DNA from 3 places in the Streptomyces sp. NPDC031466 genome. Region 1 is predicted to be linked to each of the others. Evidence: riboswitches for the same ligand, from Rfam matches in the RefSeq annotation. Region 1 holds a riboswitch; each other region holds the start of a gene.
The links. A riboswitch is a leader RNA that binds a small molecule or an ion and turns the genes downstream of it on or off. The one in region 1 is predicted to bind cyclic di-AMP.

Region 1 (9,874 bases):
ACGCGACCTGGTCCAGGGCCCTGCTCGGCACCCCCACGTCCCCGGACGCGGCGGGCCCCGGAGCCGTGTCGCTCGCCGAACGCGCCAAGCTCCTCGCCTCGCTGCCCGCGGCGGAGCGGGCCGAGTGGGTCGCCGGCTTCATCGCCTCGCACGGCCTGTCCGAGGCGTTCCAGCTGCTCGGCGTGTGTGCCGTCCCCTGGGCCGAGCCGCTGGGCCGCGCGGTGGTCGACGCCCTGAACATCGCGCGGGACGCGGGCAGTTACCCCTGGAGCTTCAGCGGCGTCATGGGTCTGGCCGAACGCTGCCTCGACCCCGAGGAAGCGGTCCGCCTGGAGTCGCTCACCGCGGTCCCGGACGAACCGGACGACGCCTCACCCGGAGCGGGCGGCTACTGGTCGGAGGCGTTCCAGCGCCTGGTCACCACCCTGCGGCTGCGCGCGGCGATACGTGACGAACTGTCGCCACCGGTCACCGCTCCTCGGCCCCCGGGCACCGGAGTGGAGCCGCGGGCGCGCTGATGCCGGGGGTGGGGCCGGCCCTGAGCCAGGACCCGGGGCACCCGGAGGTCAGGCCCCGGCGGGCTGCCGCACGTTGGCCCGGACCCACTCGACGATCGAGGTCGTGGTGGCCCCGGGGGTGAAGATCTCCGCGACGCCCTTCTCCTTGAGCGGCGCGATGTCCGCCTCCGGGATGATGCCGCCGCCGAACACCAGGATGTCCTGCGCGTCCCGCTCCTTCAGGAGCTCGATCACCCGCGCGAAGAGCGTGTTGTGCGCCCCGGACAGGATGGACAGGCCGATCGCGTCGGCGTCCTCCTGGATCGCGGTGTCCACCACCTGCTCGGGCGTCTGGTGCAGCCCGGTGTAGATGACCTCCATACCGGCGTCACGCAACGCCCGCGCGATCACCTTGGCTCCACGGTCGTGCCCGTCCAGCCCCGGCTTGGCGACCACCACGCGGATCGGCCCGGCTGCCACACCCATCACTGCCTCCATGTACCGATATCCGTACCGACATCCATCTGTCCGAGCATGCCCGAGCACGGACACCCCGCGCCGCGACGACGGGGGAAGTGAACGAACGTTATCTCCAGCATCGCGCAAGCGGCAGTTTCGCGGCGGAGAGGGAGGGGGAAATCACACGTGGGACACATTCGCTGCGCGCCGTCCACCGAGCGGGGGTTCACGCCCCGCTCGCGGACCAGGCGCGAGGGGAGCCGCATCGAGATCGCCGGACCACCACGCCGACAGCCGCCCGGCGTGGTGGTGCGGTGCATCGGCGACGCGACGGGGGCAGGGTGCCGTTCGTACGCCGGCATCCGCGGCCCCGTCGCGCGACCGACTCTCCTTGCCCACGACTCCCCCTAGGGCACACGGGGGACGGCGCCGTCCTCCCGTGCTGCCGGTCGGGAGGTCGACGATGCCGGTCACCGGGGCCCGCCCCTTTCGCGCCCGCGGTTTTCCGCTGCCCAGACCGCCCGGGACCGGGCTCTCGGCACTGCTGCCGCTGCCCGCGCTGTCGACGCTGCGGACCCTGCCTTTCCTGCCCTTGGTACGGGGGAGGCCGCGACCCAGCTGGGCTTCGCTGCCCTCCCTACCGTCCCTGCCTTCGCCGCTTTCGGTTTCCGCCCTGCCCGGCCTGTCCGGACTGCCGATGCTCTCCGCCCTGCCCGGCCTGTCCGCACTGCCGATGCTGCCCGCGCTGCCCGCACTGCCCGTGCTGGGGGCCCTGCCCGCGTTGCCCGGCAGAATCGCGGGCCGGTTCTCGGGAGCGCTCCTGAAGGCCACCGCCCTGGAAGTGGCGATCCTCGCGGGCCACCTCGTCCTCTATCCCTCGGGCATCGCCCAGGAGCGCAGGGCGATGCCCGTCCAGCCGCCACCCGACGCGCCCCGCCTACCCCCTGACGGGCGCCCCCCGGTTCTCCTCCTGCACGGCTTCGCCGACAACCGCTCCGTGTTCGTCCTGCTCCGCCGCGCACTGACCCAGCACGGCGGGCGCCGGGTGGAGTCGCTCAACTACTCACCGCTGACCTGCGACATCCCCACGGCCGCCGAGCTACTCGGCCGGCGCGTCGAGGAGCTGTGCGAGCGCACCGGCCACGCCCGGGTGGACATCGTCGGCCACAGCCTCGGCGGCCTGATCGCCCGCTATTACGCCCAGCGCCTCGGCGGGGACGTACGCGTCCGCACGCTGGTCACGCTCGGCACCCCGCACACGGGCACCCGCGTCGCACCGCTCGCGGACGCTCACCCGATCGTGCGGCAGATGCGTCCGGGGTCCGCCGTGATCGAGGAGCTGAAGGAACCCGCGCCCGACTGCCGTACGCAGTTCGTGAGCTTCTGGAGCGATCTCGACCAGGTCATGGACCCGCCGGAGACCGCCTGTGTCGACCATCCCGACCTGCTCGCGCAGAACATCCAGGTGACCGGAATCGGCCATCTCGCGCTGCCGGTCCATCCGGCGGTCGCGAACGGCGTGCGCGAAGCGCTCGATCTGGCCGAACCGGGGGCGGATGCCAAGGGGGCACCGGGCGGACTCACGGTCGCCTGACCTCTTGGCCGATGACGGCTGCTCACGCATTCACAGCCGCACATCCCGTCCCGGCTCGAACAAGGGTCGAACGCAGTACCAAGCCGATGCCCATAGTCCCCCGAAAGAAGGCTGAATGCCCGTTTACTGCAACCATGAAACCTGCCGAAGATTGTCGCGCCCGCATACCGCCGGGTACAGTCGCCGCACTGCTCTGCCCCTGCTGCCGAGGCGAAAGAGAAGTTGGTGAACGACCGTCACCCGTCGGGGAGCTCGACTCCCCCGCCCTCGGCACCCGGCGCCGATTACCCCCACTACGCGACGTACGACCAGCAAAGCGCCCCGCACGGCGGCTACGGCTATGACGCCTACTCCACCGGCAGTTGCGACACCGGGGTCTTCGACACCGGCACCTTCGCGACCGACCCGCTCTTCGGCGAGATGAGCGGCGCCGAGTACGACACCGGCCAGTGGGCGACCGCCCCGGACACCCGTCAGCAGGCGGACGACGCCTCTCGGCAGCCGGCCGCCTACGACACGTACGCCGGGCAACAGCACGGCGCCCACGACACCGGCAGTCACGACACCTCCGGCTGGTCGACCGGCGCCTATCAGCACCTCGTCGGCATTCCCTCCCAGCAGGGCCCCGACAGCACGGGCCAGTGGGACACCACCGACTGGAGCCAGGCGCCCACGACCGGCCAGTGGGAGACCCAGGCCTTCGACACGGGCGCCTACGACGCCACCGCGTGGAACTCCGCCGGTGAGTCGCGGGAGTCGCACGAGACACATGCGACGCACTCGTCACACGGGACGCCCTCGACGCACGAGTCCGCGGAATCTGAGCCTCCGCAGCCGTACGAGGCCGGTGAGGCGTACGAGAGCATCGAGCGGTACGAACTGACCGAGCAGTACGAGATCTCCGCCGAGGCCGCATCCGCGGACGCGGACGCCTACGAAGGCGGGGACGAGGACCCGTACGAGGACGCGGAGCACGAGCCCGCCGCGCACGTCCCGGTCCCCGCGCCCCGCGCCGCCCGCGGCAAGAGCGGCGGATCTGGAGCGGGCCGGTCGAGGACCCGCCGCCGCACTCCCGCCAAGCGTTCCGCTCTGCTGACCGTCGCCGTGCCCTCGGCCTGCGTGATGGGCGTCGCCGGAGTGGCCGCCGCCTCCGTGGGCAGCTTCGGCGGGGACGACCACAAGGAGACGGCGGCCTCGGTCCCGGACGCCGCGTCCGTGCAGCCTTCCACCGCCAACAACAAGCTGGACACCCAGTTGGCGAACCTCTCCGCGGACGCGGGTGACTTCGCTGACCGGGCGAGCCGCACGCAGGAGCGCATCGACCTCAAGGCCCAGAAGGTGGCCGCGCAGAAGAAGGCGGCGGCGGAGGCGGCGCGCAAGGAACGCATGCGCCCCAAGTTCGTCCTGCCGGTCAAGCAGCACGGGCTGAGCGCGCAGTACGGACAGGCGGGCGTCAACTGGATGTCGGCGCACTCCGGCATCGACTTCCCGGTCTCGTACGGCACAGAGGTCTTCGCCGCGACCGACGGCACCGTGACCACGAAGTGGAACAGCGCCTACGGCAACATGGCGATCGTGACCGCCAAGGACGGCACGGAGACGTGGTACTGCCACCTCTCCCAGCACAAGATCTCCAGCGGTCCGGTGAAGGCGGGCGAGACCATCGCCTTCTCCGGGAACTCCGGCAACTCCACGGGCCCGCACCTGCACTTCGAGGTGCGCCCCAGCCACGGCTCGGCGATCGACCCGCTGCCGTGGCTGCGCAGCCACGGCCTCGACCCGACGTAGCCGAGGCCGCCCCGCCGGGCGCGGCTCGCCGATGGGCCGCCGCCGGCGAAGGCGCGGCCCATCGGGCTCCCGCCCTCGGCGTTACAGCTTCTCGACCGGCGCGTACCGCAGCAGGAGCCGCTTCGGCTTGGGCTCACCGAAGTCCACCGTCGCCTCGGCGTTCGCCCCCGTGCCCTTCACCCCGACCACGGTCCCCAGGCCGAATTGGTCGTGCGTCACCCGGTCCCCGACCGCCAGCGAGACCACCGGCTTCTCCGAGGCGCGGCGGGTCGCGAAGCCCTGCGCGCCACCGGTGCGCGAGCGCGAGGAGGACAGCGACGAGGCGATGCCACCGGCGGGACCGGAGGACGCGAGGGGGCCGACGGAGCCCTTCCGCTTCCAGTCCAGATGCGTATCCGGAATCTCTTCGAGGAAGCGGGACGGCGGGTTGTACGAGGGCTGGCCCCAGGCGCTGCGCATCGAGGACCGGGTCAGGTAGAGCCGCTCCCGCGCACGCGTGATGCCCACGTAGGCGAGGCGACGCTCTTCCTCCAACTCCTTGACCTGCCCGAGGGAGCGCATGTGCGGGAAGACGCCGTCCTCCATACCGGTCAGGAACACCACGGGGAATTCCAGGCCCTTGGCGGTGTGCAGCGTCATGAGCGTGATGACTCCGGAGCCGTCGTCCTCCTCATCCGGAATCTGGTCGGAGTCGGCCACGAGCGCGACGCGCTCCAGGAAGTCGGAGAGCGTGCCCGCCGGAGCGGCGGCCCCCTCCTCGCCTTCCGCCCGCTCGTTGCCCTGCGCGTTCTCCTGCTCGAATTCGAGTGCGACGGCGGCGAGTTCCTGGAGGTTCTCGATGCGGGTCTCGTCCTGCGGGTCGGTCGACGCCTGCAGTTCGGCGAGGTAGCCGGTCCGTTCGAGCACGGCCTCCAGGACGACGGCCGGGCCCGCGCCGGACTCGACGATGGTCCGCAGGTCCTCCATGAGCGCGTTGAACCGCTTGACGGCGTTGGTGGAGCGGGCCGCCATTCCGTACGCCTCGTCGACGCGACGCAGTGCCTGCGGGAAGGAGATCTTCTCGCGCTGCGAGAGGGCGTCGATCATCGCCTCGGCGCGGTCGCCAATGCCCCTCTTGGGGACGTTGAGGATGCGCCGCAGCGGGACCGCGTCCTCGGGGTTCGCGAGAACGCGCAGGTAGGCCAGCACATCGCGGACCTCCTTGCGCTCGTAGAAGCGGACGCCGCCGACGACCTTGTAGGGCAGGCCGACACGGATGAAGATCTCTTCGAAGACACGGGACTGGGCGTTCGTCCGGTAGAAGATCGCGACGTCGCCGGCCTTCGCGTCACCCGCGTCCGTGAGCCGGTCGATCTCGTCGGCGACGAACTGCGCCTCGTCGTGCTCGGTGTCGGCGACATAGCCGGTGATGCGGGCGCCCGCGCCCTGGTTGGTCCACAGGTTCTTCGGGCGCCGGCTCTCGTTCCGCTCGATGACGGCGTTGGCGGCGGTCAGGATCGTCTGCGTGGAGCGGTAGTTCTGCTCCAAGAGGATCGTCGTCGCGTCGGCGTAGTCCTCCTCGAACTGGAGGATGTTGCGGATGGTGGCACCGCGGAAGGCGTAGATCGACTGGTCCGCGTCACCCACCACGCACAGCTCCGCGGGGTCGTCGCCCTCGCCTCCGGAGGGGCCGACCAGCTCGCGCACCAGTGCGTACTGCGCGTGGTTCGTGTCCTGGTACTCGTCGACCATGACGTGCCGGAAGCGGCGGCGGTAGTGCTCGGCGACGTCCGGGAAGGCACGCAGGAGGTGGACCGTCGTCATGATCAGGTCGTCGAAGTCCAGCGCGTTCGCCTCGCGCAGGCGTGACTGGTACATGGCGTAGGCCTGGGCGAGGGTCTTCTCGAAGCCGTCGGCCGCCTGCGCCGCGAAGTCCTCCTCGTCGATCAGCTCGTTCTTCAGGTTCGAGATCTTGGCGCTGAAGGACTTCGGCGGGAACTTCTTGGGGTCCAGGTCGAGATCGCGGCAGACCAGGGCCATCAGGCGCTTGGAGTCCGCGGCGTCGTAGATCGAGAAGGAGGACGTGAAGCCCAGCTTCTTGTACTCGCGGCGCAGGATGCGGACGCAGGCGCTGTGGAAGGTCGACACCCACATCGCGTTGGCCCGGGGGCCCACGAGCTGCTCGACGCGCTCCTTCATCTCGCCCGCGGCCTTGTTCGTGAAGGTGATCGCGAGGATCTGGCCGGGGTGCACACCGCGCTCGGCGAGGAGGTACGCGATGCGGTGGGTCAGCACGCGGGTCTTGCCGGAGCCGGCGCCGGCGACGATGAGCAGCGGGGCGCCCGCGTGCACGACGGCCGCGCGCTGGTTCTCGTTCAGCCCCTCCAGGAGCGTCGCCGGGTCGATGACCGGGCGCGGGGCACCGTCGCGGTAGTGCGTGTCCCGGGTCATGGGCACGTCGAACTTCCCGCTGAACAAGTCGTCCGGAACGGGTTCCGGAGCGCTGTCCTCGGGCGGCGGCGGGGGCTCTTCGTCCGCGGCCCGGGAAGGCTGCAGGTCCGCCAGGAAGCTGTCATCAAAGAGGCTGCTCATCGCCTCCCGAGTCTAGGCGGCCCCACTGACAAACCGCCCCGGGTTCCGACCACCTCACATCCGCCGGTGACTCACATCCGGTGACCGGCTCACCTTCCTCTACGCCCCGCCCACGAACGCTCACGCTCCGCAGCGGCCCCCGGGCTTCCCGCGTCATGCTCACCTCACGCCCGCATCAAGGCCCTCGTAAAGTCACGGAAATGTATCGGGCATATCGAACATCAACCTTCACACCCGCCTCACGAGTTGGCTAGCGTGCTGCGCGGGCCGCTCGTCCCCCGCCGGCGAACCTCGCCGGGAGCGGGTGGCCTCCGCCGAGTCCGACGCGTTCGGAGCCGGGGACCCACCGAAAACCTGGGGTGAATCGGTCCCGTACGCAGTACGGGACCGTAGGGCAACCTTCCGGAGCACCCGCCCGAACCCGACAGCTAACCCGGTAGGCGGTCTACGGAAGGAGTCGCCTCCCTTGGCGTCGCACCGCAAGCCACGGACCCGGCCGACCGCACCCCGGACCCGCACCACCCCGGCCGTCGGCATCACGACGGCGGCCCTGACCTCCGTGGCCCTCCTGTCGCAGAGCGCGCAGGCAGCCCCCTCCGAGCCGACGAGGCCCCGCCTCGAAGAGCCCGGCCCCGAAGGACCCAGCCTCGAAGAGGTGCGGAAGAAGGTCGACGACCTCTACCACCAGGCGGGCGTGGCCACCCAGAAGTACAACTCGGCCAAGGAAAAGACCGACAAGCAGCGCAGGAGGACCGACCGCCTGCTCGACGACGTGGCCCAGCGCGCGGACAAGCTGAACGAGGCACGTCAAAAGCTCGGCTCCTACGCCGCCGCGCAGTACCGCACCGGCGCCGCCTCCCATACGGCCGCGATGATGCTGGCCGACGACCCTCAGGGTTACTTCGACCAGAACCACCTGGCGGGCCGGCTGACCGCGCGGCAGAAAAAGGCCGTGGACGACTACCAGGCGCAGCAGGCGTCGGCGACGAAACAGCGCGCGAGGGCGGCGCAGAGCCTCGAGACGCTGAGCGACTCCCGCGACGGCCTCAGGACGAGCAAGCGGACCGTCCAGAAGAAGCTGGGCGAGGCGCGTGAGCTGCTCTCGGAGCTGACCGCCGAGGAGAAGGCACGGCTCGCGGCGGCCGAACGGAAGCGGGAGCGGGAGGCCGAGCGCAAGGCCGAGGGACTGGCGCGCGAACAGGCCGCCGAGGCGGAGCGCAAGCACAAGGCCGAAGAGGCGGCGCGGAAGGAGACGGATCGGGGCCAGGGGCAGGGGCACGGGGGCGGGCAGGCCGAGGGTGCGGGAGAGGGCCAGGACGGCGGCTCAGGGACCGGAGCCGGGTCGGGTCCCGGGTCGATCCCCGGGTCGATTCCCGGGTCGGGGAGCACGGACAGCGGGTACTCCACCAAGGCCGCGAAGGTCGTCGATTTCGCACGGGCCCAGCTCGGCAAGCCGTACGTCTGGGGCGCCACCGGTCCGGATTCCTACGACTGCTCCGGGCTCACCCAGGACGCGTGGAAGGCCGTCGGGATCTCCCTGCCGCGCACCACATGGGATCAGGCGAAGGCGGGCACAACCGTGAGAACCGCCGATGCCGAGCCGGGTGACCTGGTGTTCTTCTACGACGACCTCAGTCATGTGGGGATCTACATCGGCGACGGCACGATGATCCACGCCCCGAGGCCGGGCGCGAACGTCCGTGTCGAGGCGATCTCCTACCTGCCCATCCACAGTGTGGTGCGCCCGGCATAACCCTGGTGAGCGCCCTCTACGCGCGCGTGGCCCGCACTCTTCGCGGAGTGCGGGCCACGCGCGCGTAGAGGGTCGCTAACGGAGGGCCGTTACCGGAGGGCCGTCATTGGGGGGATCAGGTCCACAGCACGGCGATGAAGATGTTGGCCGTCGTCAGCAGCCCCACCGCGCCGAACACGCCCTTGTCGATCTTCTCCTCGTCCCGCTTCACGTAGACCAGCGCGAGGATCACGATCAGCACGGCCATCTTGATGCCGATCTTGAGGTTGTTGACCGGGTTGTCGTCGGCCTGGTTCAGGCCCACCAGGACGGCACCGGTCACGAGCATGGTCAACGCGCCGTGCAGCATCGCGGGGCTGAAGCGGGCGGTGCCCTGGCCCATCTGCTTCATCTGGGTCAGGAAGCCGCCCAGGAGCGAGGCGATGCCGATGATGTGCAGGCCGACGAAGAGATGGATGAGTACGTCCATGAGGCCGGAGCCTAGCCCGGCCCCACGTCGCCCACCTCGGGCGGCCCCTTATCACCCCGCGACGGACAGCTGGGGCACAGCCACCACAATGGCCACACTCATGACAAGTAGGTCATCGAATCCGCATCCGGAACGGGCATACATGGTCGCCGTTCCGCCCACTTCCGTCAGTTGCACGCAAGCCCTCACCGGGCCGTTACGTCCGGGTTTAGCGTCCTTCACCAGGTGACCGGATCCCCACCGCCGCCCGTCCAGGGCGGCAGTCGGTCATCACCGCCGAGAAACCCGGCGGCGGCCCGCTCCCCCTGTGCGGGCCGTCGCCGGTCAGGTAAGGAGCCCCCTTCGTGGCAGCGCACCGCAAACCCCGACAGCGCTTGCTCACCGGCCGTGCGGCCCGCACCGCCGCCACCCTCGCCCTGGCGGGAGCCGCTTCGGTGACCGCCCTCGACGGCACCGGGCACGCGGACCCCCGGCTCAGCCCCGCCGAGGTGAAGTCCAAGGTCGACGCGCTCCACCGGGAGGCGGAGATCGCCACCGAGAAGTACAACGGGGTGAAGGAGAAGGCCGAGAAGGCCGAGACCTCCCTCGGCGAGCTGCGCGACGAGGCGGCCCGCAAGACGGCCGAACTCAACTCCGCCCGCGAAAGCCTCGGTTCATACGCGGCCGCCCAGTACCGCGCGGGCGGCATCGACCCCTCCGTGCAGCTCGCGCTCTCCTCCGACCCCGAACAGTTCCTGGACCGC
Region 2 (9,874 bases), on a different contig from region 1:
CGGCAGGGGCAAGGTCCCTTCGGGAGGGGGTAGAGGAGTCCGCCATGGAGGCCGAGGGCGGTGCCCTCAGCGCAGGGGTGGGGGGTGGTCACGTCGGTGGTGATGAGCTGGTGCAGGCACGGCCCGCACGGGAGGGGCACTGGGGGCGGCACCGCCGGATCGTCCTGCGAGGGGTGGGGGTTGGGCATGGTGGCCTTTCTGCTCTGTTGGGTGTGAGGGTGACGGGGCGGCCCGTGCCCCCCCGAGTGCCGTCGGGTGCGGGCCGCCTCTCCCCGCGGTCGCGCTGCTGGAGCGCGATGGCGGGGGTCTACTAGGGCGTGCGCCGCACGAAGGCGGGCAGCTGGGGGCATTTGATGTGCCACCAGACGACCGCCCCGCCGGCCGAGCCGGACTCCTTCGACATGGACGTGCCGGGCCGCTCCTTGGTGATCGGCGCGTCGCAGCGCCAGCAGTACCGGACGCCCTCGCTCATCGTCGGCTCTGCCGGTTGAAGTCCAGGGCCGCGCGGAAGAGCGTCTGCCCCTGGAGGCACCAGGGGAGGCTGGTGGAGCACTGCTTGCAGCCGTTCGCGTGCGTCTTGAACGCTGCGAAGAGGCGCCTGTATCCACAGTCTCGGCAGCAGCGGGGGAACCAGCGGGCGCCGCTGCCGTGCGCATCGATCGTGCGCTCGCCGAGGTCGACGGCAGTAGCGGTGTTGAGGCTGGCCGCGCACCAGACGCACCGCCGGCCGCACACCTGCTCCTCGGCGAGACCAGCCGGGTCGGGCAGGTCGAAGTAGGTGACATCTGCTGCGTTCGATGTACGTCTCGTGGTCACAGCAGGATGATGCTTGCGCACGTAGAACGGCAACTAGGCCGTTCCGTGGCCACCCGTGGCCATGTAGCGGCCATGACCGGAGAGATCCGCGATGGCACCTCAGACTGTCCCCATGAGCCGCAACGACGCGCTTAGGGCTGCCCGTTTTCACGTCGGGTGGCGCACCATCGAGCAGGCCGCGGACCGCATCACCGCCCACGGACAGCAGCTGCTCGGCGATCGGCAGTTCACGGTGTCCGCACGCACCTGGCGGCGGTGGGAGGGGACACGCCCTGGCTGGCCCCCAGAAGAAACCGCCCTTGTTCTGCACGACGCCCTCGGCCGCTGGCCGGAAGACCTCGGATTCACCACGCCTGCGGGGTGGATCCGGCCCGAGCATCACGAAGAGGACCAGGTGAACCGCCGTGCACTCGGTTCCGTCACCGCTGCCGCGCTCGTGGCCGACCCTGTGGCACCTCAGCACGTAGACCCCGCCCTGATCACCTATTTCCAGGAGCAGTTGGAGGGGCACTACCGAGCGGACATGCTGTTGGGCCCGCACGATCTGATGGGCACCGTCTCCGCCCAGTACCAGCTGATCGACAAGCTGGTCCGCTCGGCGAAGGGTGAGACGAGGCGCGGGCTGTTGCGTATCGGGGCCGCGTACTCGGCGCTCGTTGGATGGCTCTACCAGGACGCCGGGGACATGCAGGGCGCGAGCTTCTGGCGGGGCATCACGCAGGAGATCGCGATGCGGTCGCGCGACCCGCACCTGGTCGGATACTCCCTCGTCAACCAGGCGCAAGTACGCACGGACCTGGGCGACGGAGGCGCGGTCATCGACCTGTGCGAGGCGGCCCTGGAGGATTCCAGACGCCTGGTCCCGAAGGTTCGCATCATGGCCCTGCAGCAGCAGGCGCACGGGGCGAGTCTGACGGGGGACCGCCCAGCCGTGGACCGGCTCATCGACCAAGCCGACGGTCTGCTCGCCCGCGTGGACGACGACCTGCCCTGGGGGAACGCCTGCCGTCGCACCCCCGGCTACCTGGAGGTGCAACGCGCCACCTGCTACGGCCGTCTCGGCCTCGGAACTGAAGCCGGGGACCTGTGGGGTCAGGTTCTCGAGGAAGTACCCGGAACGGCACGGAGGGACCGGGGCGTCTACATGGCAAGGCACGCCACAGCGGCGGCCGAAGCGGGTGAGCCAGATCAGGCCGTAGAGATTGCGTGCACGGTGGCGGACATCGCGGTCGAGACCCGGTCCGCGCGTATGCGGCGTGAGTTGTGCACTCTTCAGCGGGTTATGCGGCCGTGGCAGGATGCCCCGGTCGGCAGGGACCTCGCCGAGGTTCTGGAGCCCGTCATCGAGGGGAGCTGAAGAGCGTGGCAGAGGGACCGGTGCCGCTGAGTGAGCAGGAGATCGAAGCGGCTCTTCGGGAAATTCCGGGGTGGCGCCGCGACGGTGACGAAATCACCCGTTCTTACGGGATCCGCTACCACGGCGGAGTGGCGTTGATCGTGCACGTCGCCGATGTGGAGCGCCTCATCGGTCACCATGCGGACATCGATCTTCGGTGGGACAACGTTCGCTTCGGCATCACCACTCATGACGCCGGGCACAAGCTGACCGCTGCGGACTTCGAACTCGCAAAGCGAATCGACGAAATCGCCCAGGCACACGGGGCAGAGACCCTCATCGCCTGATTTCGGCATGGCGGAAAGGGGCCGTCACGTTCTGGGGTGCTGTCGATGTGCCGGGGCGAGGGTGGCCTGTGGGGTCGGTGTGTCGTCGGGCTTCGGGGTGTTTCCGGCCTGAGGCTGTGGTGTGTTGCGGGGCTGGCCGCGCGGGGTCACTCCGCTTCAGCGCGCGTCCGGCGGGTCCGGCGCCAGTACGAGTGGGCGGCGACGGTCAGTGTGATTCCGTAGACGGCGAACGCGGTCAGGCCGATCCAGGCGACCAGCAGCGCATCGCTCGCGGAGTGGAAGTCGCCTCGCCGCATCGTCACCATGCCGGTCGAGGCCAGGGTCAGGTACCCGATGCCGAACACCCCGTACGGAGCCAGCGTGGCGGCGCCGAGCAAGGCCGGGGCCAGCGGGAGCCAGCGGGGGACGCGGCGGCCGCGCAGCCACAGCGACCAGCGCGGGAAGACCTGGCCCCACGGACGGGCCAGGCCCCACAACAGGAAGGCGCCGAGCGCGGCCAGCAACACGGTGCCGTCCAGGCCCCAGGACTCCAGCGTCAGCCAGATTCCTGACGCGCCGTTGCGCTCGGAGACGGCGAGCATCTCCTCGCCGGTCATCCCGGCGAAGGCCCCGCCGGACGCCCAGATGAGCTTCATCGCCGCGTAGGGGAGAAAGGCCGCCGTCCCGACACCGGCCGCCAGTTGGACCGGCCCGGAGGCGGCGGAAGGAGTCCGTGCGACGGCCGCGGCGGGCGGGGGGCGCACGGACCGGGCCGTGGCCGCGAGCAGCACGACCCCGGCCGCCGCCAGCGCGTGGTTCGCCGCGGCCACGCCGTTGTCCACCCCCTGACCGAATACCAGGGTGATGACGTCCATCAGCAAGCCGAACGCGGCCATCCCGGCCGGCACGCAGAGCACCCACAGCCCCACCCGCGACGCCGGCCGCAGTCCGTACCGTGCGACCGCGCCGCAGGTCAGGGCCGCCCCCGCCCCCACCGCCGCGACCCCCCAGCCCAGCGCCGGGGGACCCGGCTCGCTGCCCAGGTAGAACAGGGGCGTCCCGCTCAACGCGCACGCCACGCCGAAACCGGCGTACACCACCGCCCACGCCGTCGTGGCCCGGCCCACCCGGCAAGGCCACCGCTGCCACCACGTGCGCCAAGGCGCCCTCGTCATCCCCGTCGCACCGACCATGCGGTGACCATCGCATCGACCGCAGCGGCGCGGCGTCAACTGCCGGGACGAGCTGCACACGCCTGACGGGTGAGCACCCTCTACGCCCGAGGTACGACCCGCTTCGGGTTACTGCGGTTCGCAGACGTTGTTCGGGGTGGGGTTGAGGACGCCGGCGACCGAGATGGTGTTGCCGCAGAAGTTCACGGTGGCGTGCACGGGGGCCTGCACCAGGTTGCCGGTGGCGAGGCCGGGGGAGTTGGTGACCTTTCCGTCGGCTTGGGGCTCGGGCCCGGGGTCGTCGGCGGTGGCCGGGGCGGTACCGAGGGCGAGGGTGAGCGCGGTGAGCGCCATGGCCACGGCGAGGGCTCCGCGCTTGCTCCGGTGCCTGGGGCTCGGGCTCGGGCTAGGGGGAGGAGTGGACATGGGTGCCGCCTTCCGAAGGTGCAGGGCTGCTTTACCTGGGAGCCTCGCGGGCGCAGCGCGAAGGGGCTCGGCCGGTGACCCGGCAGAGGGAAACGAATCGCCCATTCGTACGCCTGGGCGTGCGCCCGGGGGCACGGTGTGGCAGGACGTGCAGGTCGTGCGCCCGGGAGCGCGGCGTGGCAGGACGTGCAGGTCGTACGCCCGGGGCGCGCCGCACGCCCGAGACGCACCCGGGACACGGCGCGATACCCCGGACGCCGAGCCGGCGACCACCGACCCCGCCGCCCCGACCGCCCCGCCGGACCCCGCCACCCCCGACCACCCCACCGGCCCCCGGAGAAGCGGTTCGCTTCATCCGTCCGGATGGCGTACTGTTGTGTTTACCGACGCGGGGTGGAGCAGCTCGGTAGCTCGCTGGGCTCATAACCCAGAGGTCGCAGGTTCAAATCCTGTCCCCGCTACTGAAGGCCGAGGGCCGGAAGCATTTCGATGCTTCCGGCCCTCGGTGTTTTCCGCCCCGTGACCCGCTCGGCCCACACCGGCTCGCACCCCCGCCCCGCTGCGGGAAACCTGGGTGCAGCGCGGTGATGGGCGCAAACTCGGCGGGAGACAAGCGGTGGGGCAGCGTGGAGGTACCGGCGGCAGCGGAGCCACCGCGCACGAGCGGGCCTTCGTGCGGGCCCTGCCGGTCCTGCTCCTGGTCGTCGGGGTCCTGTACGACGCCTCGACCCCGCCCGACTTCACCGCGGCCCCGCTCTTCACGGCCGCCCCGCTGATCGCCGCCCCCTTCTACTCGCTCCTGAACACCGCCCTGACCGGCGCCGCGGCCTCCGTCTCCGTCATCGTGCTGCACTACGGCAACGCGGCGAACAGCCATGTCGAGGCCGTCACCGAACTGCTGACCGTGATGACCGTCGCCGCCCTCGCCATCGTCATCAACCGCGTCGTGCGCCGCGGCAACGACCGGCTCGCCACCGCCCGCTCCATCGCCGAGGCCACCCAGCGCGCCGTGCTGCCGCAGCCGGACCCCCGGATCGGCGGGCTCGACATCGCGGCGCGGTACGAGGCCGCGCAGGCGGACGCCTTCATCGGCGGCGATCTGTACGCCGTACAGGACACCCCGCACGGCGTGCGGCTCATCGTCGGCGACGTGCGCGGCAAGGGCATGGGCGCGGTGGCCGCCGTCGCCGTGGTCATCGGCGCCTTCCGGGAGGCCGCCGAGCAGGAGGCCACCCTGGAGGCGGTGGCGCAGCGCCTGGAGCGGGCGCTGGCGCGGGAGGGCACCCGGCGGGACGGGCTGGACGCCTTCGAGGGGTTCACCACCGCCGTCCTCGCGGAGATCCGGCTCAGCGACGGCTGCGTACGACTGGTCAACCGAGGGCATCCCGAGCCGCTGCTGCTGCGCGGCGACGGGCGGCTGTGCGTGCTCTCCCCGAGCGAGCCCGCGCTGCCGCTCGGCATGGGCGAACTGGGCGGCTGGCCGGACCGGGCGGACGAGTCGAAGTTCCCGCCCGGCGCGATGCTGCTCTTCTACACGGACGGCCTGTCGGAGGCGCGCGACGCCGCGGGCGTCTTCTACGACCCGGCGGCCCGGCTCGGCGGGCGGATCTTCCCCGGCCGCGAGGGCCCGCACGCGCTGCTGGCCACGCTCACGCAGGAGGTGCGGCGGCACACCGGGGGCGCGGCCACGGACGACATGGCGCTGCTCGCCCTGCGGCGCCCCGCCACCGCGGACGTGACCCACGGACACCACGAGCGTGACGGTGACCCGGGGTGACCGAAGTGCGTTGCCGCACGGCCCAACTGACGTTTTGTCAACGCGGCGAGGGGTCAACTCGCCCCGGTCCTGGCGCCCGTGTCCTGATAAGTACGGGCCGAAGCCGTTAACGATCAATCGGAACGGCTTGGAATACGGGCCCCCCGTCTATTAACGTTCGATAACGCAGCGCGGTCGTCCCAGCCGTCACCAGCGACGGCTCCGTGCGCACGCGCCTAATCCCGCAAGGGAGCCGGGGAACCACCAACTTGGGGTGAATCAGGCATCCGCGCCCTCGTGCCGGATGCTCGTAGGAGACCTTCCTGCTCCGAACCCGTCAGCTAACCCGGTAGGCGAAAGGAAGGAAAGGAGCGCGCCCCAGTGGCGTCCAACCGGCCTGCCCCCCAAGCCGTGTACATACCGAACGACGACGATTTCGGTGGGTACGACCAGGAGACCTGGGAGGAATGGAACCCCACCGAGGAGTCCGTCCGCCCCGTCCGCGGCAGGCACCGTGTGCACAAGAAGGGCGGCGGCGGGCTCGCCCGCAGCTCCACCGTGCTGGGCGTCGGCGTCATCGCCGCCGTCGGCGCGGGAGGCATCGCCACCGCGCAGGACGGCAAGCCGCCGGTCACCATCTCGATGCCCGACCTGGGCGCCGTCGCAGACTCGCTGCCCAAGGCCGACTCGCTTCCCGGCATCGGCTCCCTGATGGCCGACGACGCGTCCGCCGCCGCGGGCGCCGATGCCGTCCCGGCCGCCACGCCGCTCACCACCGCCGGTGCCGGCACCGCCGGTATCCGGCAGGGCGGCGCCGACGCGGGCGAGGCGTTGCGCGCCCGCATCATGCGGCAGGCGGAGAACCAGCAGGCCCAGGCGGACGACGCGGTGCGCACCGCGGCCGAGGAGAGCGCCGCCGAGAAGGCCGCCGCCGAAGCCGCCGCCCAGCAGCGGGAGGCCGAGCGCGAGGCCGACGCGAAGGCCGCCGCCCAGAAGAAGAAGGAGCGGGAGGCCCGGGAGGCCAAGGCCCTGGCCGAGCGTCGGGCCAAGCTCGCCAAGAGCTATGCGCTGCCCACCTCCTCGTACACCCTGACCTCGCACTTCGGTGACGCCGGTGCCATGTGGTCCTCCGGGCACCACACCGGTCTGGACTTCGCCGCGCCGACGGGTACCCCCCTCAAGGCCGTGCACACCGGCACCGTCAAGGAGGCCGGCTGGGCGGGCGCGTACGGCTACCGCACGGTCCTGGAGCTGCCCGACGGCACCGAGGTCTGGTACTGCCACCAGTCCTCGCTCAACGTCAGCGTGGGTCAGAAGGTCGCCACCGGCGATGTCATCGGGCGGGTCGGCGCGACCGGCAACGTCACCGGTCCGCACCTGCACATGGAGGTCCACACCGCGGGCGGGGCCAACATCGACCCGCTGTCCTGGCTGCAGGGCAAGGGCCTCAACCCCTGAACAGCCCCTGAGCAGCCCCTGAGCGCCCCCTGAGTCCGGCGCCCGCGCGCGCCGAGCCGTGCCCTGCCGGAATTCCCCTTCCGGCAGGGACGTTGAGGAACGCATGACTTCTCTCCGTACGCTCGGCTCATCCGACCTCGACGTCTTCCCGCTCTCCCTCGGAGGCAACGTCTTCGGCTGGACCGCCGACCGGGACGCCTCCTTCGCCGTCCTCGACGCCTACGTCGCGGCGGGCGGGAACTTCGTCGACACCGCCGACGCCTACTCGCACTGGGCGGACGGCAACAAGGGCGGCGAGTCCGAGACGCTCATCGGCGCGTGGCTCGCCGAGCGCGGCAACCGCTCCGATGTCGTCGTCGCCACGAAGGTCGGCTCCCACCCCGATTTCAAGGGACTCTCCGCCGACACCATCAAGGGCGCCGCCGAGGCCTCCCTGCGCCGCCTCGGCACCGACTACATCGACCTCTACTACACCCACTTCGACGACCCGTCGGTCCCGGTGGAGGAGATCATCGGGGCGCTCGACGAGCTGGTGCGGGCCGGGAAGGTGCGGGCGATCGCCGCGTCCAACATCGCCCCCGACCGGCTCCAGGAGTCCCTCGACTTCTCCGACCGCGAGGGCCTGGCCCGCTACGTCGCGCTCCAGCCCCACTACAACCTCGTCTCCCGCGACACCTACGAAGGCCCCCTCCAGGAGGTCGCCTCCCGCGCCGGCCTCGCGGCCGTCCCCTATTTCGCGCTCGCGTCCGGCTTCCTCACCGGCAAGTACCGCCCCGGCACGCGGGTGGAGAGCGCGCGCAGCGGCCGCGTCGAGGAGTACGTGGGCAGTGAGCGCGGCGAGCGGGTGCTGAACGCGCTCGACCGGATCGCGGCCGAGCGGGACGTCCAGGTCGCCACCGTGGCGCTCGCCTGGCTCGCCGCCCGGCCGACCGTGGCCGCGCCGATCGCCTCCGCGCGCACGGTCGAGCAGCTGCCGGCCCTGCTGGCGGTCGCGGACGTGGAACTGACCGAGGTGGAGCTGGCGACGCTCACGGCGGCCTCCGCCTGACGCCGGGCGTGGCGCCGGGGCGCTTAGGAGCGGTAGAGGTTGTGCGGCGGCCAGCCGTACGCCGGGTGGCCGTACGGGGGGCCGCCCGGTGCGGGGCCGCCGTATGCGGGGCCGTAGGCAGGGGCGCCGTAGGGCGGCGGGTGGCCGTGTCCGGCGTAGGGCATCCCCACGGCCAGGGGCATCGGCATGGGGTACAGGACCGGCGCCGTCGCGCGGGCCGCGTAGGCCAGGGCGGGGCGGGCCGGCCCGCGGCGCTCCCACAGCTCTTCGAGCAGCTCCCGCTCGCGTACGACGAAGTCGGCGCCGGCCCTGCCGCGGCGCCCCCGGTGGCGCAGGAACGCCAGGGACGTCGCGTACGTCTCGTACTCGGCGACCGTGCGGGCCGCCGCCTTCCCCCAGGTGTACGCGGCGTAGTCGCGGGCCAGCGCGCGGGCGCGCATCGAGCCGAGCGCGTACGGCTCGGGCGGGGTGAGCCAGCCCGCCGCCGCGTAGGCGGGCAGCTCGGCGCGGATCAGGCGCAGTTCGCGCTGCCGGGTCCAGATGGCCAGCCAGGTCACCAGGCCGAAGGAGGGCAGCATGAACAGCGCGTACACGGTGAAGAAGCCGTACTGCCCGAAGACCGCGGAGCCGTTCCACAGCGCGTGCACGCCCATCGCGAGCAGCAGCCCGGTGAGCGGGAGCAGCACGCGGCGCACGTGCTGGCGCTCGGCGAAGAACGCGGCGAGGCCGAAGCCGATGCCGGTGAGGACGGTGAAGAGCGGGTGCGCGAACGGCGACATGACCACGCGCACGAAGAACGTCGCGGCCGTCACGGAGGCCAGGCCGCTGTCGCGGCTGAGCTGGTCGGTGACGAAGGCGTTGCCGAGGTAGAGGATGTTCTCGGTGAACGCGAAGCCGGTCGCGGTCACCCCGGCGATCACCACGCCGTCGACGACGCCGGTGAAGTCGCGTCTGCGGAACAGGAAGACGAGCAGGACGGCGGCGGCCTTGGCCGACTCCTCCACGATCGGGGCGATGACCGTGGCGCCGAGGGTGTCGGCGCTGTGCGGGTCCGCGGTGGCGGTGGCTATCCAGCGGATCGCGAAGCTGTTCGCGACGATCGCGATGAGCGCGGCCGCGCACGCCCCCCACGCGAAGGCGAACAGGAGATTGCGCCAGGGCCCCGGCGCCACCCGGTCCAGCCAGCGGAACGCGGCGACGAGCAGCGGCACCGGCACCGTCGCGAGGCCGAGGCCGACGAGGAAGCCCTCGGTGCCGGTCTGTTCCCTGACCAGGGCGAGGATCACCAGGCCCGACAGGGCGAGCAGCGTGACGAGCCCGGCCGCCCGTATCGCGCGCCGCTGCCACCAGTGGGCGCGGCGGACCTCTCCCGGGGCGGGGGCCTCGGGGGGTATCGGATACGGAGAACTGGTGGCCACGTCGTTGACCCTAACGAGGGATACGGGTGGCCGCGACGGGGCCTTACCGACCGGCGCCGGTCCCGAGCGGTGCGGTGCGGCGGAACAGCAGGTCGCGGACGACATGTCCCTTGGTCAG
Region 3 (9,874 bases), on a different contig from region 1:
CGCCATGGCCTTCATCCTTCTGTTCGCCGGCTTCGAGACCACCGTGAACCTCATCGGCAACGGCGTGTACGCCCTGCTGACCCACCCCGAGCAGCGGGCACGGCTCCAGGAGGCCCTGGCGGGGGGCGACACGGCCCTGTTGGAGACGGGCGTGGAGGAACTGCTGCGCTTCGACGGCCCCGTGGAGCTGGCCACCTGGCGGTTCGCGACCGAGGCGCTGACCGTCGGCGGGCAGGACATCGCCGCCGGCGACCCCGTCCTGGTCGTCCTGGCCGCCGCCGACCGCGACCCCGCGCGCTTCGAGCGGCCCGACACGCTGGACCTGTCCCGGCGCGACAACCAGCACCTGGGATACGGGCACGGCATCCACTACTGCCTGGGCGCGCCGCTCGCCCGCCTGGAGGGCCAGACCGCCCTCGCGACGCTGCTGCGGCGCCTTCCCGATCTGCAACTCGCGGGCGATCCCGCTGATTTGCGCTGGCGCGGCGGGCTGATCATGCGGGGACTGCGCACCCTGCCGGTGGAGTTCACACCCGCACATGAAACGGCTGCCGGATGAGTAAGGACTGACGGCGTGTCACGACTGTGATCTTCGCGTGATCTCCGCTGCATCGACTTGTGACAAGTGTTCGAGTGCGGCTACGTTCACGTCGACTCGGGCACCCCGGTGCCCGGGTCGTCGTCACAGTCTCCCGAAAGGCAACCGCATGCTCTCCGGCAATGGTCGTCACCGACGCCCCCGCCAGGCCCCGGCCCTCATCGTCGCGGCCGGAGTCACCGGATCAGCCATCGCCATCCCGCTCCTCGGGGCCACGAGCGCGAGCGCCGCCGAGACGGTGACGTGGGACAAGCTCGCCGAGTGCGAGAGCGGCGGTGAGTGGAGCGCCGACCCCGGGAACGGTTACTACGGAGGGCTCCAGCTCTCCCAGGAGACGTGGGAGCAGCACGGCGGCCTGAACTACGCGCCGAGCGCCGACGAGGCCTCCAAGTCGCAGCAGATCGCCGTGGCGGAGGACATCCTGGACGCCAAGGGACCGAAGGCCTGGCCGAGCTGCGGGCCGATCGCCGGGCTCACCGACGGCGGCGCCGCGGCCGACGTCGACCCGGGCGACCCGATCCTCCCCGAGCCCTCGGACACGTCGGGCGCCGGCGGAGCAAGTGGCAAGGGTGCGGACGAGAAGGCCCGCGAGAAGACCGGCGAGAAGGCCGGCAAGGGCGAGTCCGCGGCCGGGAAGGGTGCCGGTTCCACCGACACCTCCGACGACACGTCAGAAAAGCGGAAGTCCTCCGGCCACGCGGGCGACACGCCCGGATCGGACCGCGCCTCCCGAGACAAGAATCACGACGGGACGGACGTCGTGGACACATCGGACGGCAAGGACGGGGCGTCCGAGGCGGGCAAGTCCGGCGCCGAGGACGGCACTTCCCGCGACCCGAAGAACTCCTCCGACCCCTCCGAGAGCTCCGAGGACTCCGCCGCCGGCCGCCACCGCGCCGGCGACGCGGACGAGACCTCCGCAGCCGACGCGCGGAACGCCGACGGCGACCGCACCGGCCGGCACGCCTCGCGCGGCGGCGAACGCACCCAGAAGGTCGCCGACGGGACCTACGAGGTCCGCTCCGGGGACAACCTCTCGGTCATCGCGGACGACCTGGACGTCAAGGGCGGCTGGCACGAGCTGTACTCCGAGAACAAGGAGACCGTCGGAGCCGACCCGGACCTCATTCTCCCCGGTCAGAGCCTCGATTTGGGCGAAAAGTAGCGGTAGTTGACGAAGCGTCCGCCGGGCGCTTCGCAACCGTATGTCCGCATTGGCGCAAGTGAGAGATGGGTCTCAGAAGGCCTGATCGTCTTTGAAATTGTGGCGATCGCGTGACTACGGTCGTCATCGCCCGCCACTCGTGGGCCCCGCCGGTCGGTACGCCGAATCCTGCCAACGGCCGGACGGGAACAGTCGTCGCTTCGAGCGCCGTGGGCAGGAGCGGGGGACCCAAGGTAAGTGCCGGGTCCGGACGTTGGGGCTTCCGCGAGGGAGCGCCGCGGACGGGACCGGCTAGGGGTGAAGTCGCACCGAAGTCGGTGCGACCGGGCAACTTCACTGGCCCGAACCCGACAGCTCACCTCGCAGGCGTCGGTGAGGGGATGAACTCATGCTGTTTTCCAGCAAGGGCAAGCACCGCCGTCCGTCCAAGGCCACCCGTGTCGTCACGCTCGCCGGTGTCACCGGTGCCGCCGTGGCCGCCCCGCTGATGGCCGCCGGTTCGGCCAGCGCCGCCACCGGCCAGGAGTGGGACGCCGTCGCCCAGTGCGAGTCCGGCGGCAACTGGTCGATCAACACCGGCAACGGCTACCAGGGCGGTCTGCAGTTCTCGCCCTCCACCTGGGCCGCCTACGGCGGTACGAAGTACGCGCCCACCGCCGACAAGGCCTCCAAGGCCCAGCAGATCGAGATCGGCGAGAAGGTCCTCGCCGGCCAGGGCAAGGGTGCCTGGCCGAGCTGCGGCGTCGGCCTCTCGGGCGCCGCGTACAACGGCGGCGGCGCGCAGCAGCAGGCCCCCCAGCAGCAGGCCCCGCAGCAGCAGACCAAGCCGCAGCCGCAGCAGACGCAGCAGCAGGCCGCCCCCCAGCAGCAGGCCGCCCCCCAGCAGCGGGCGCAGCAGGCCCCGAAGCCGCAGCCCGCGCCGCAGACCGAGTCGCAGAAGACCGTCGAGACCCCGACCGGCAAGAAGGTCGAGAAGGGCGACGGCGAGTACAAGGTCAAGACCGGCGACACGCTGTCCAAGATCGCCGCGGCGCACGACGTCAAGGGCGGCTGGCAGAAGGTCTACAAGCTGAACGGCGACATCATCGACAACGCCGACTTCATCTTCCCGGGCCAGCAGCTCCACCTCAGCTGACCCGCCCGCGGCCGTGCCTCGGCGGACGCACGGCCGCCCGCCCCGTCCCCACGGGCTCCCCGCCCCGGTGCGCGTACCCCCGTACGCACCGGGGCGGGGGCATGTCCGCGTCACACCCGGCCCGCCTTGTTCGCTACCAGCGAGTAGAAAACGTGGCCTTACGCCCCGTTTCCCGGCTGTTTGCGCAACTGTCCGTCCCAGGGGACGGGCGGTCGGCTGGCCGAAGGCTCCGGGCCGGTTAGGCTCAGGAGACGCAGGGCCGAAGCGGCTCTCGTAAACGCGTCACATCCCAGAAGGAGATGCTCGTGCCGTCCATCGACGTCGTCGTAGCCCGGGAAATCCTGGACTCCCGAGGCAACCCCACGGTCGAGGTCGAGGTCGGCCTCGACGACGGCAGCACCGGTCGTGCCGCCGTCCCGTCCGGTGCCTCCACCGGTGCCTTCGAGGCCATCGAACTCCGTGACGGTGACCCCAACCGTTACCAGGGCAAGGGCGTGGAGAAGGCCGTCCTCGCCGTCATCGAGCAGATCGGCCCGGAGCTGGTGGGCTACGACGCCACCGAGCAGCGGCTGATCGACCAGGCCATGTTCGACCTGGACGCCACCGACAACAAGGGCTCCCTCGGCGCCAACGCCATCCTCGGCGTCTCGCTCGCCGTCGCGCACGCCGCCTCCGAGGCCAGCGACCTGCCGCTGTTCCGCTACCTCGGCGGCCCGAACGCGCACCTGCTGCCCGTGCCGATGATGAACATCCTCAACGGCGGGTCGCACGCCGACTCCAACGTCGACATCCAGGAGTTCATGATCGCGCCGATCGGCGCCGAGTCGTTCTCCGAGGCGCTGCGCTGGGGCACCGAGGTCTACCACACGCTGAAGAAGGTCCTGAAGAGCAAGGGCCTGGCCACCGGCCTCGGCGACGAGGGCGGCTTCGCCCCGAACCTCGACTCCAACCGCGCCGCCCTGGACCTCATCCTGGAGGCCATCAAGGAAGCCGGCTACGTCCCCGGCGAGCAGATCGCGCTCGCGCTCGACGTCGCCGCCTCCGAGTTCTACAAGGACGGCTCCTACGAGTTCGAGGGCAAGTCCCGCTCGGCCGCGGAGATGACCGAGTACTACGAGGAGCTCGTCGCCTCGTACCCGCTCGTCTCCATCGAGGACCCGCTGTTCGAGGACGACTGGGCCGGCTGGAACGCCATCACCGAGAAGCTCGGCGACAAGGTGCAGCTCGTCGGCGACGACCTGTTCGTCACCAACCCCGAGCGCCTGGCCCGCGGCATCGAGGAGAACTCCGCGAACGCCCTGCTCGTCAAGGTCAACCAGATCGGTTCGCTGACCGAGACCCTGGACGCCGTCGAGATGGCCCAGCGCAACGGCTTCAAGTGCATGATGTCCCACCGCTCCGGCGAGACCGAGGACGTCACCATCGCCGACCTGGCCGTCGCCACCAACTGCGGCCAGATCAAGACCGGTGCCCCGGCCCGCTCCGAGCGCGTCGCCAAGTACAACCAGCTCCTGCGCATCGAGGAGATCCTCGACGACGCCGCGGTCTACGCCGGCCGCAGCGCGTTCCCGCGGTTCCGCACCGCTCAGTAGCACGACGCCGGGGCTCCCGCGCGCCCAGCCGCGTGAGCCCGTGGTTACCTACGTCCCCGCACCCGGTCCCGTACCGTGTGCGGGGACGTAGGTACGTTTACACGCCGCGCTGCTCTGGGGAGGCGGAACATGGCCAAGGCCGGGACCAAGGACCGGTTCTCCACCGCTACCCGCCTGCGGCTGCTCGGCGAGCAGACCGCCGAGCGCGTCTACCGGTCCCAGACCAAGCGCCAGGCCCGGCGCTCCCGGCTCACCGGCCGCGCGGCCCTGCTCGCGCTGGTGCTCTGCTCCCTGGTCGTGGCGCTCGCCTACCCGATGCGGCAGTACGTCTCGCAGCGCGCCGAGATCGACGACCTGCGCCGGCAGAAGGCCGAGCAGCGCGAGGACGTCGAGAAGCTGCGCGACGAGAAGGCCCGCTGGCAGGACGACGCGTACGCCGAGCAGCGCATCCGGGACCGCCTGCACTACGTGCGGCCGGGCGAGACCGGGTTCACGGTCATCGACCCGGCGGCGGCCAAGAGCCGGCGCGCGGACCAGGGGGCGGCCTCGCGCCCCTGGTACTCGAACGTCTGGGAGGGCGTCGACAAGGCCGACCGCCCCGACTGACCCCAGCACGGCCCCCGTAGAGAACCGATCGAAAGACAGGCATGCACACGCCCCCGCCCTCCACCGACCGCACCGAGCCCACCGACGCCGACGTCGAGGCGTTCAAGCAGCAGCTCGGCCGCCCGCCGCGCGGGCTGCGGGCCATCGCCCACCGCTGCCCCTGCGGTCAGCCCGACGTCGTCGAGACGGCGCCGCGCCTGCCGGACGGGACGCCGTTCCCGACCACGTACTACCTGACGTGCCCGCGGGCCGCGTCCGCGATCGGCACCCTCGAGGCCAACGGCGTGATGAAGGAGATGTCGGAGCGGCTCCAGAGCGATCCCGAGCTGGCCGCCGCCTACCGCGCGGCCCACGAGGACTACATCGCCCGCCGGGACGCCATCGAGGTCCTGGAGGGCTTCCCGAGCGCGGGCGGCATGCCGGACCGCGTGAAGTGCCTGCACGTCCTGGTCGGCCACTCCCTGGCCGCGGGGCCCGGCGTGAACCCCCTCGGCGACGAGGCCATCGCGATGCTGCCCGAGTGGTGGGCCAAGGGTCCCTGCGTCACGCCGTGCGCGCCCGGGGACGAGGCGTGACCCGCGTCGCCGCCGTCGACTGCGGCACGAACTCCATCCGCCTCCTGGTGGCGGACGCCGATCCGGTCACCGGCGAACTGCGCGACCTGGACCGGCGCATGACGATCGTGCGCCTCGGCCAGGACGTGGACCGCACCGGGCGGCTGGCCCCCGAGGCGCTGGAGCGCACCTTCGCGGCCTGCCGCGAGTACGCCGAGGCCATCGAGGCGCACGGCGGCGTGGAGCGGGTCCGCTTCGTCGCCACCTCCGCCTCCCGCGACGCGGACAACCGCGAGGAGTTCGTCCGGGGCGTCCTGGACATCCTCGGCGTCGAGCCGGAGGTCATCACCGGCGCGCAGGAGGCGGAGTTCTCCTTCACCGGCGCCACCCGGGAACTGGCCGGCCGCGACGACCTGGCCGGGCCCTACCTGGTCGTGGACATCGGCGGCGGCTCCACCGAGTTCGTCGTCGGCACGGACTCGGTCGAGGCGGCCCGCTCGGTGGACGTCGGCTGTGTCCGCATGACCGAGCGTCACCTCGTGCGCGACGGCGCGGTCGCCGACCCGCCCTCGCCGCAGCGGTTCGCCGCGGTCAGGGCGGACGTCGAGGCCGCCCTGGACCTCGCCGAGCAGGCGGTCCCGCTCAAGGAGGCCCGCACCCTGGTCGGCCTCGCGGGCTCGGTGACCACCGTCGCCGCGATCGCGCTGGGCCTGGACGCCTACGACTCGCGGGCGATCCACCACTCCCGGATCTCCTACGAACAGGTGGCGGCCATCGCGGAGCGCCTGATGGGCGCCACGCACGCCGAGCGCGCCGCGATCCCCGTGATGCACCCGGGCCGCGTCGACGTCATCGCGGCGGGCGCCCTCGTCCTGCTCACGATCATGGACCGGACCGGCGCCCGCGAGGTCGTGGTGAGCGAGCACGACATCCTCGACGGGATCGCCCACAAGGTGGCGGCGGAGGTCGCGGAGGAGCGCCTGCGGGGCTGACCCGCGCGGGCGAAGACCACCAGGCGCAGCACCGCGAACCGCGCGACGCCGGCGAGGGCGGAGGCCCCGAGGTACACGCCCTGTTCGAGCACCGCGCCGGGCGCCGCCACCAGCTCCTGAAGGACGAGCATCGCCGCGCACGTGAGCGCGTACGAGGCCGCCGCGGAGCCGGCCGACTGCGCGTGCTGGCGCCAGGTCGCCCGGCGGCCCGCGCCGAAGGTGAACCGGGCGTGCAGCTCGGTGGCCAGCAGGGTTGCGGCCGCGGTGATCACCGCGTTGGCCAGCGCCCAGGGGAGCCAGGACGCGAGACCCGCCACGGCGAAGCCGGCCGCGAGCCCCACCCCGCCGCCGCAGAGCACGAAGCGGGCGAAGGCGGTGACAGCACCGGAGGCGGCCTGTCCCTGGCTCCCTGTTCTCTCCATGCCCCGACCCCTTTGCTGGCTCGTTGTGCCGGCTCGCTTCGCGAAAGGCACGCCTCTGACCTGGGAGGACAGCATGGTGTGCCGCAGTGGTGCCATCATGGCACATGCGTGGCGCCATGGGTATCCATTTATGGCGCCATGCCTGCGGTCTGGTGGCGTCGAAGGGGGGTGCGGAGCCCTCGCCGTGACAGTCCGTCGGGAAAGTTCGTGAAGTTCTTCACAAGGATTTCGGCCCTGGGGAGCGAGGTTCGGGGGCATCGGGACCCCGAAAAGGTCATCCAGGGGTTCTCGCGGGGGTGGTCTCGGCGCTGCCGGCGCGGGGCCCGTGGGGCGGGCGGTGCAGTGGTTCACCGCCGCTGCCGACTCAGAGCGGCAGCTCACAAGGGGTGGACAACGACTCGCGCGGCACTGTGGTTCCCCTGATCCGGCATGACCTCGGTCACGTGGGCGGCGAAGTGTAGCAGAGGCTCTCCCCATGCTTGTGAAGGGGCGCACGAGCGACCCCCGCCCGGCAGGTGGATACTCGATGGCATGAGCACCACGGAGCGTCCCAGGATCCTCGTAGTAGGCGGTGGGTACGTAGGCCTGTACGCAGCTCGGCGCATCCTCAAGAAGATGCGCTACGGAGAGGCGACCGTCACGGTCGTCGACCCCCGGTCGTACATGACCTACCAGCCCTTCCTCCCCGAAGCCGCCGCCGGCAGCATCTCGCCGCGGCACGTCGTCGTCCCGCTGCGACGCGTGCTGCCCAAGGCAGAGGTGCTCACCGGCCGGGTCACCACCATCGACCAGGACCGCAAGGTCGCCACGATCGCCCCCCTCGTGGGCGAGGCGTACGAGCTGCCCTTCGACTACCTCGTCATCGCGATGGGCGCGGTCTCCCGCACCTTCCCGATCCCCGGCCTCGCCGAGCAGGGCATCGGCATGAAGGGCATCGAGGAGGCCATCGGCCTGCGCAACCACGTCCTCGAGCAGCTCGACAAGGCCGACTCCACGACCGACGAGGACGTCCGCCGCAAGGCGCTGACCTTCGTCTTCGTGGGCGGTGGCTTCGCGGGTGCGGAGACCATCGGCGAGGTCGAGGACATGGCCCGCGACGCGGCCAAGTACTACAAGAGCGTCAAGCGCGAGGACATGCGCTTCGTGCTGGTCGACGTCGCGGACAAGATCCTCCCCGAGGTCGGTCCCAAGCTCGGCCAGTACGGCAAGGAGCACCTGGAAGGCCGCGGCGTCGAGGTCTACCTCAAGACCGGCATGGACTCCTGCGTGGACGGCCACGTGGTCCTGAACAACGGCCTCGAGGTCGACTCCAACACCATCGTGTGGACCGCCGGCGTCAAGCCGAACCCGGCGCTGGCCCGCTTCGGCCTGCCGCTCGGCCCCCGCGGTCACGTGGACACCCAGACGACGCTCCAGGTGCAGGGCACGGACTACATCTGGGCCGCGGGCGACAACGCCCAGGTGCCGGACATGGCCGCCCGCAAGGCCGGCAACGAGAACGCCTGGTGCCCGCCGAACGCCCAGCACGCGCTGCGTCAGGCGAAGGTCCTCGGCGACAACGTGATCTCCGGCATGCGGGGCTTCCCGCAGAAGGAGTACAGCCACGCCAACAAGGGTGCGGTCGCCGGTCTCGGCCTGCACAAGGGCGTCGCGATGATCGTCATGGGCAAGATGAAGATCAAGCTCAAGGGCCGTCTCGCCTGGTACATGCACCGCGGCTACCACGGCCTGGCCATGCCGACGTTCAACCGCAAGATCCGCGTCTTCGCGGACTGGACGCTCGCCATGTTCCTCAAGCGCGAGGTCGTCTCCCTCGGTGCTCTGGAAGCGCCTCGCGAGGAGTTCTACGAGGCCGCCAAGCCGGCCCCGAAGCCGCAGGTCGCGGCCGAGCCCGCCCCGGCGGTCAAGGCCGAGGAGAAGGCCAAGGCCTCCTGACCTCGCGTCACCGGGTGACCACGCGTCACTGATCCACCCCGAAGGGGGCCGTCCGCCATCCGTGGTGCGGGCGGCCCCTTTCGGCGTCTCGTGGGAGTGCGCGGGGTGCCCGTGGTGTTTACGTGGTGTCGGACCGTCCAGCGGTCTTCCTCACGGAGGTGTGCGCCATGCGAAACGCCGCACTGCGGCTGGAGAGACTCGCCGAGCAGCTCATGGGAGCCGAGCTGCCGGTGCGCGTCCGGGGCTGGGACGGCTCGGAGGCCGGGCCGCCGGGCGCCCCCACCCTCGTCGTACGCGACCGGCGCGCCCTGCGCCGCCTCCTGTGGAAGCCCGGTGAGCTGGGCCTGGCCCGCGCCTGGGTGGCCGGTGACCTGGACGTCGACGGGGACCTCTACGAGGCGCTGGACCGGATCGCCGCGTTCATCTGGGAGCGGGACGAGGACGGGCCGAATCTGCGGCAGGCGCTGCGCGAGCCCCGCTTCCGTGCCGCCGTCCGCTCGCTGATCGCCCTGAGCGCGCCCTTCCTGCCGCCCGCCCGGCCGCCGGAGGAGACACGTCGGCACGGCCGCCTCCACCTGCACACCAAGGGCAGCGACCGGCGGGCCATCAGCCACCACTACGACGTGGGCAACGACTTCTACGAGCTGGTGCTCGGCCCCTCGATGGTCTACTCCTGTGCCTACTGGGCCTCGCCCGAAGCCACCCTGGAGGAGGCCCAGCACGACAAGCTGGAGCTGGTCTGCCGCAAACTCGCCCTCGCGCCCGGCACGCGCCTGCTCGACGTCGGCTGCGGCTGGGGCTCCCTGGCGATCCACGCCGCCCGCGAGCACGGCGTGGACGTCGTCGGTGTCACCCTCTCCCAGGAGCAGGCCGCC

Region 2: another riboswitch for cyclic di-AMP. It lies ahead of ACZ5GP_RS15135 (M23 family metallopeptidase); the one in region 1 lies ahead of ACZ5GP_RS25055 (C40 family peptidase).
Region 3: another riboswitch for cyclic di-AMP. It lies ahead of ACZ5GP_RS17600 (transglycosylase family protein); the one in region 1 lies ahead of ACZ5GP_RS25055 (C40 family peptidase).

The regions. Positions count from the first base shown of each region.
Region 1 is NZ_JBVIJT010000010.1:108,150-118,023, forward strand. Features, by position in the region: gene ACZ5GP_RS25030 (DUF5691 domain-containing protein) at 1-518, shown strand, start outside; gene ACZ5GP_RS25035 (cobalamin B12-binding domain-containing protein) at 567-983, opposite strand; gene ACZ5GP_RS25040 (lipase family alpha/beta hydrolase) at 1,654-2,550, shown strand; gene ACZ5GP_RS25045 (M23 family metallopeptidase) at 2,776-4,338, shown strand; gene pcrA (DNA helicase PcrA) at 4,420-6,909, opposite strand; cyclic di-AMP (ydaO/yuaA leader) riboswitch at 7,212-7,367, shown strand; gene ACZ5GP_RS25055 (C40 family peptidase) at 7,376-8,662, shown strand; gene ACZ5GP_RS25060 (hypothetical protein) at 8,778-9,131, opposite strand; gene ACZ5GP_RS25065 (C40 family peptidase) at 9,476-9,874, shown strand, end outside.
Region 2 is NZ_JBVIJT010000005.1:661,021-670,894, forward strand. Features, by position in the region: gene ACZ5GP_RS15095 (hypothetical protein) at 311-472, opposite strand; gene ACZ5GP_RS15100 (hypothetical protein) at 469-816, opposite strand; gene ACZ5GP_RS15105 (Twin-arginine translocation pathway signal) at 929-2,173, shown strand; gene ACZ5GP_RS15110 (4a-hydroxytetrahydrobiopterin dehydratase) at 2,179-2,499, shown strand; gene ACZ5GP_RS15115 (hypothetical protein) at 2,646-3,605, opposite strand; gene ACZ5GP_RS15120 (chaplin) at 3,780-4,004, opposite strand; tRNA gene ACZ5GP_RS15125 (tRNA-Met) at 4,464-4,537, shown strand; gene ACZ5GP_RS15130 (PP2C family protein-serine/threonine phosphatase) at 4,693-5,853, shown strand; cyclic di-AMP (ydaO/yuaA leader) riboswitch at 6,056-6,203, shown strand; gene ACZ5GP_RS15135 (M23 family metallopeptidase) at 6,214-7,290, shown strand; gene ACZ5GP_RS15140 (aldo/keto reductase) at 7,394-8,338, shown strand; gene ACZ5GP_RS15145 (PrsW family intramembrane metalloprotease) at 8,362-9,756, opposite strand; gene trmB (tRNA (guanosine(46)-N7)-methyltransferase TrmB) at 9,800-9,874, opposite strand, start outside.
Region 3 is NZ_JBVIJT010000006.1:525,207-535,080, forward strand. Features, by position in the region: gene ACZ5GP_RS17590 (cytochrome P450 family protein) at 1-559, shown strand, start outside; gene ACZ5GP_RS17595 (transglycosylase family protein) at 708-1,763, shown strand; cyclic di-AMP (ydaO/yuaA leader) riboswitch at 1,959-2,147, shown strand; gene ACZ5GP_RS17600 (transglycosylase family protein) at 2,152-2,898, shown strand; gene eno (phosphopyruvate hydratase) at 3,204-4,490, shown strand; gene ACZ5GP_RS17610 (FtsB family cell division protein) at 4,620-5,096, shown strand; gene ACZ5GP_RS17615 (DUF501 domain-containing protein) at 5,138-5,671, shown strand; gene ACZ5GP_RS17620 (Ppx/GppA phosphatase family protein) at 5,668-6,642, shown strand; partial or broken gene ACZ5GP_RS17625 (GtrA domain-containing protein) at 6,615-7,064, opposite strand; gene ACZ5GP_RS17630 (NAD(P)/FAD-dependent oxidoreductase) at 7,596-8,999, shown strand; gene ACZ5GP_RS17635 (class I SAM-dependent methyltransferase) at 9,167-9,874, shown strand, end outside.